Regions from separate parts of the Paenibacillus sp. J31P190 genome, predicted to be linked through region 2. Evidence: riboswitches for the same ligand, from Rfam matches in the RefSeq annotation. Region 2 holds a riboswitch; the other holds the start of a gene.

Region 1 (3,147 bases), on a different contig from region 2:
GTCTCCACAATTTGCTCTTGCATCTTACTCGCAATTTCTGAAACAAAGAGGCGAACTTCCTCATTCCCGCCTTCTTCCCGACTCCCATGACCCACAAATAAAACAGCATTCATCTTTTATTTCCCCCTCATTCTAATCGCCGCAAATGGCATTTTCGATGACGAAACCAACCATTTCTTGATGGCGGTAACCTTCAATTTCTTTAACACGCTTGAAAAATTTATGAAATCGTTCGTTCGGGTGTCCTTCTTTTTGGTAACGTTCCACGATTCTGCCAACTAATTCAACAAGCTCCTCAGGGTCAATTCCTTCTGCAACGGGCTGAGCAGCATGTGCATTTCGACCTACTGTTTTTCCGCCAAGAAATAGATCAAATTTCTCTTTGCGGTACACGATGCCGATATCTTGCTGAACAGCCCCATAACAAGCCATTCCGCACCCGTTGAACCCAATTTTCAACTCTTTAGGTACTTCTAGATTGCCAATCCGATGATGGATGGCTTCCGCATAAGGAATAGATTCTCCTTTTTCCAAATTACAAAAGTCGCAAGCTTTGATTTGGGCAACATCACCAATCGGTGATAATAATAATCCTAGTGCACTTAACTCGGATGTAATCTGCTTAGGGTTATTGGTTTGCACACGAACAATCAGTTGATGATGCGGTGAGTATTCAATATCTCCCCGATCTCCAACAATCTCGCCTAACGCACATAGTTGGGCTGCTGTTAACTTTTTATTCGCGATGCCGGGGCTTACTGCAAACTCAAAGATTGATTGGGTCGCAGTCAGCTTGTTATCAAATTCAAATGGCACCTCTTCATTCCCTTTGGATACTAGTTGCAACGCTTCCATTGCAAGTTGTAAGGAGTTACTTGGTGACAGATTCGGCGAAGACTTCAACTGGGATGGTTCTTTCATTTCGGTAACCTCATCATCCATGAGTTCATCTTCCTCATCGAACTCTTCCAAAGATTCATCCCAATCTTGTTCATCAAATTGTTCCAAAGCCCATGGCTCGGCCTCGGATTTCAGCCTCTGATGTGGCTTAAGTGGCTGTGTTTCAGCCCCTAATGTATATTTCCGCTGATAACCGCGTGGTGTTATCATGAGACCGTCATACAGCTTGGTAGCGGAATTACCAATAATAATGGTCGTTAGCATGCCAATATCATGATTCAGCATATCAGCAAGCGTCGTCACTACAACATGCTCACGATCTCGATACGCACTCTTAACAATCCCTACAGGCGTTAAAGGAGAACGATACTTAAGGAGAATGCGCTGAGTCTCAACAATTTGTCTGGTCCGTCTACCGCTTCGCGGGTTATAGAGGGCAATAACGAAATCAGCCATCCCCGCTGCCTCAACCCGCTTAGCGATCAGCTCCCATGGCGTAAGATGATCACTTAAGCTTATAGTGCATGAATCATGCATAATTGGAGCACCTAGCAGAGATCCAGCCGAATGAACAGCTGAAATGCCAGGAATCACTTCCACTTGGACACCATCCTCACGTGTCCAGCCTTGTTCCATCAATACCTCATAGACAAGACCGGCCATCCCATACACGCCGGCGTCTCCACTGGAAATAACAGCAACTTTCTTCCCCTGCTTCGCTTGCCGCACAGCTTCTTGCGCACGACTCACTTCTTCCGTCATGCCTGTTCGAACTACTTGCTGTTCAGTTAACAGACCTGCGATAAGATCCACATAGGTGTTATATCCAATGATAACTTCACTTTCCTGAATCGCTTCCCGTGCACGCTTCGTAATATGTTCAAAACTCCCCGGCCCAAAGCCGATTATGAGCAGTTTTCCTGACAATTTGTATCACCCTTCCCCATAATTACACAAACAAAAAAAGCATCCCTAACATAAGTCATGTTAGAAATGCTTGGTAAATTACTACAGTTAATAAAACCAGAAGTAACCGCTCTCTAACACTCCCTAATTCCTCGTAGGGTTATTGTGTTGTTGAACTAGGCAGGTCTCCTGACTTAATCATCCCCTTGCACCTTCCCAGGTTGATACCCAGTGGCATGTTGCAAGGAGTTACCGTAATAACGGCGATTTTTACAGTGGCGGGTCCGTGCCGGTATTTCACCGGTCTTCCCTTTTAACCATAAATCCGAAAGGATATATGGCACCTAATTCCATTGATATGCAATTACGATCATCCTACCATCTATCGATAGGGTTGTCACGTATTTATTCATAGATGGCTTGGTAGAGTCCTTCCATCAAACTCTGGTAACTGCTTGGATCATAGGTCACTTCGGCAAAAGAAACTTGAATGACCTTGTTGATCGTTTTAACAATAAAAAAACTATCCTCTCCACGCTCCGGGTCAATATAGGTATAGCACTCTAAGTGATTGCTTCCGGTTTTTTGACGTAAAAATTCCGTTGCTTCCGCACTCAAATTCGCATATTTAGGCATAGTTAGATTCCTTTCCATTTAAACGAAGTGATGCTATCTATTATAGCGTATTTTTACCCTTTGATTCCTATCATACGAGAAAGTATTTCTTTAATTTTCAGAATTTTCATACTATAATGAATCTATCAAGATATCGCTTTCATTATATGAAGGAGGAATTGATATGAGCAGTCATGAAACGAATGGATTGGTGTTTGTATTTACTGGCACAAGCGGTTCCGGTCGTAAAACAATTGCCCATCACATTGCCAAAGAACTTGGTTTCTCATCTGTCGTCTCCTACACAACTCGAACACCTAGACCCAAAGAAGTCAACGGGAAAGATTATAATTTCATCTCACGCAAAGTTTTCATCGATTGTGACATTGCTGGTGAATTTTTTCAAACTGTTGAAATTGACGGGAATTTCTATGGGATTAAGAAAGCGGACATCGATGAAGCGCTTCGCAAAGACGGACTTATCTATGTCATTGTGAATCGTTATGCAGCTAACCGATTTAAGTATACATTTGGAGAAAGAGCAATCCGCTTGTTCATCTATGTCAACAAACAAACGATCATGGAACGCATGCTTGCTCGAAACACGCCAACGGACGTCATAGACCACTACATGAACCACTACATAGAGGAAGTCTCCTACCGCAAAGATTGTGAGCATGTTTTTGAGAATATGAATTTACAAGAAACGATCGACAAAGTAAAGGC
Region 2 (3,147 bases):
CACATAGACGTTCCTTCCTTTCTTTATAAAGAGAGCATGATGATAAAAGGTATGCAAACTGAAGGTAGATAATGTCTGTCCAGAAGTGGATGGGCGCAGTCAACCGGACGGATTTTGTGTTTTGTTGACAGGCCTGATACAATAAACCCAATTCTTACTTACTAAAGGACAAAGGTGATGACAATGAAAAAGAAACACTCTAAAGCACAAATTGATTATTTGGCCTCAAGAGAACATTTTTTGCAAATCAGTAACCAAGCGGATAAACGAATTGCGGAATTAAAAGAAGAAGGTAAAGAAGTAGGGCAAGCAGAAATGGAAGAAATTATTGAGCGTGTCGGCTTGCACCGTGCTTACAACGAACTTACCCAAGCGGAGAATGTCTTGATTAACTGGACACAAACGGCTATTAAAACAGAGCCGGAATTTATTCAAAACCGCACTAATTTTGAGGAACTCTACGAAAAAGTCAAAACAGATGCAGAAGCAAGAGGCGCGATTCTTAATCTTGCCATGCGTTTAAATTTAGAGCTTGTGTGACATTCTAAAGAGGTAGTGCCATTCTTTCTTCAGGAGGCGAATGCTCATGGATAGTCATTTCATTAGCAAGCTGCACGACAAGCAGAGGAAAGCCGCGAAGAATTTCAGGACCCAAGGTGACGGTCAGCCAGGCAGTAATTTGCCGCACAAGAAGCACTAAAGTCTAATGGCACCATCAAGAGCCTGTAGGGAGATTTCCTTACAGGCTTTTGCTTTTATTATCGATTTGCCTTCGTCCGTTATGGGTATTATATACAGCATATTTGAGGTTGTATCTCACCATACTAATCAAGTGATCATTATTTCAACTCATAGGAGGATTCCCAACATGAGCAAAAAGAAAAGTAAAAGTATGGATCAAAGGATACAGAGCACAATCGATCATTCGAAGCAATCTTCTCGCATTCAGTCGAATCTAGATTCAACAGAGCCTGGACATCACCAACCGAATCGTCCTTCCGTTTAAACGAGTGATTTGAAATCGTAAATACAGCTTCGATGAAGTCCCTACCATTTGTTGGGGGCTTTTTCCTTGTATATAGATAGACTTATGAGGTATGATGATTGAGTTTAAAAGATTTGCATAAGCTCGAACAATTTCAATTCGAAATAGGTGCTTACAATCCGCTTTCCAAGCGAGAGTAAGCTTAAAAGGGAAGATCGGTTAGAAGCCGACGCGGTCCCGCCACTGTAACAGAGGAGTCAACGTCTCTATGCCACTGATCGACCGATTGGGAAGGCTGACGTTTGATGAAGATCCTGAAGCCAGGAGACCTGCCTATTTCAGCAGCACAGTTTATATACCTACGGGAGATAGGGAGGTGTTCTTATGAGTACGTGGGATCTATCAACAGTCCAACATCATGTACTTATCTGTAACGGGGGATCTTGCCTGAAAAATTCAGGAGATGAAACAACGCTAGCCATTCGAGATGAAATTTCGAAGCACGGAGCCGAGCATCTTATACATACCACTCGGACTAGATGTAATGGCCGCTGTCAGGATGCAGGTGTTGTTACGGTGTATCCGCAAGGGATTTGGTACAAGGAAATGACACCAGAGACTGGGAGAAGGCTTGTTCGAGAGCATTTACTGGAGGGTAAACCACTCCAAGAACATATGATTTATAGCTTTGAGGAACGCTTTGTGCCAACCGGAAAAGGAAATAAGGGCATTAGTCGCGTTCAAAATCAATAACCAGATAATGATAGTTGTAAAGGGGGCTATCCCAAAAGGTTTATAAACCTTTTGGGATTTCTACCTTAAAGTACGCAACCATAAGGACTTCTGCCAATAGGTGGAGGTCCTTTTTGGTCAGAATTAATAGGTTTCAGGTAAGGGGTAAGCAAAGCGTACCCCTTACCTATTCGGACGCTCCAGAATAAGGGACTGTCTCAAAAGCCAATTTATGATTTTTGAGCACCCACTAAGAGTCGAATTTCATAAATAAATGAAGCTCCATCTCGCACTGTACTAGTGGAATTGGAGGTTCTTTTGTGTAATATTTGGGACGTTCTCTATCATTGCGAATACTTTTGAGACAGCCCCATTTTCCATACTCGGGAGTGAATCCATCCCCCCCAAGTCTGCGCTTGGGGACCCGTTTAACGCGGTTCGATACGGACAATAGGGCAACTTAAGCTGCTTATTTGTTCGAATAGCTCTTGTTATGGATACTTAAGCAAGCTATGTTTGCTTATTGATCGCTAATGCGCCCAGAATGTCATGCTTTTGCAGAACATTAGCACGATCTGTGGTCTTATCTCACGAGATACCTCGATAGTTAGAAGGAATTAGCACACCTAACTTGCCTATTCATTTCTATCGCAATGTAGATATTTTAAATGACCCAGCCGCAGTCTAGGTTTGTACTCGAGATAGATATGGATATGTTTCACATGCCAAATCGGCTATAAAGAACCTCCATCTCCCACTGTGCTAGTGGAATTGGAGGTTCCTTTGCGTAAAATTCGGGACGTTCTCAATCATGCGAACACTTTTGAGACAGCCCCAGGATGGCCTACTGAGAAGTCAATTTCCGACTTCTCAGACTCTGTCGGCTCGTCGAGCTCTCACTGAAAGTGCGGTTTTCGCGCTTATTGGTTCGGACGCTCCAGAATAAGCGCGTTTTCCGCGCTTATTCTGGGCGGACACGCAGGATGGCCTACTGAGAAGTCGATTTTCAGCTTCTCAGACTCTGTCGGCTCGGCAAGCTCTCGTAGTGAAAGAGCTAAAAATTGAATCAGCGGAACGAGAGAGCCTACCATTGATAGATGGATGTATGTATACATGAAGAGGCTGTCCCTCTAATCACAGTTGGGACAGCCTCTTTTTAACTCTATTTATATTCGTTAATGATAATTATAAATAGACCTTTTGTAATAATGTTTTAAAATCACTCACATTCTTAGGTGCTGAGATTCCCTGACGATTAGCTTCGGGCAATGCTTCCCACAGATCTAGCAGCATGGGCCTATCAAGACCAAGACCAATAATAGCCTTGCTATCTTTGAATATGTCATCTGGCGTTCCTTCCATGACGCACTGTCCTTGATCCATCACGAGAATCCAATCAGCCCATGAGTAGGCTAGGTTCATATCATGTG

Evidence for each region. A riboswitch is a leader RNA that binds a small molecule or an ion and turns the genes downstream of it on or off. The one in region 2 is predicted to bind cobalamin.
Region 1: linked by a shared signal. The riboswitch ahead of cobJ (precorrin-3B C(17)-methyltransferase) and the one ahead of AC58U0_RS12975 ((2Fe-2S) ferredoxin domain-containing protein) in region 2 are both predicted to bind cobalamin.

Annotation. Positions count from the first base shown of each region.
Region 1 is NZ_JCAUAS010000002.1:670,985-674,131, forward strand. It holds gene AC58U0_RS06780 (sirohydrochlorin chelatase) at 1-113, opposite strand, end outside; gene cobJ (precorrin-3B C(17)-methyltransferase) at 133-1,827, opposite strand; cobalamin riboswitch at 1,969-2,169, opposite strand; gene AC58U0_RS06790 (hypothetical protein) at 2,212-2,442, opposite strand; gene AC58U0_RS06795 (guanylate kinase) at 2,606-3,147, shown strand, end outside.
Region 2 is NZ_JCAUAS010000005.1:301,184-304,330, reverse strand. It holds gene asnB (asparagine synthase (glutamine-hydrolyzing)) at 1-5, opposite strand, end outside; gene AC58U0_RS12990 (hypothetical protein) at 184-540, shown strand; gene AC58U0_RS12985 (DUF4023 family protein) at 587-700, shown strand; gene AC58U0_RS12980 (hypothetical protein) at 869-1,006, shown strand; cobalamin riboswitch at 1,135-1,336, shown strand; gene AC58U0_RS12975 ((2Fe-2S) ferredoxin domain-containing protein) at 1,370-1,738, shown strand; gene AC58U0_RS12970 (hypothetical protein) at 2,638-2,832, opposite strand; gene AC58U0_RS12965 (energy-coupling factor ABC transporter ATP-binding protein) at 2,903-3,147, opposite strand, start outside.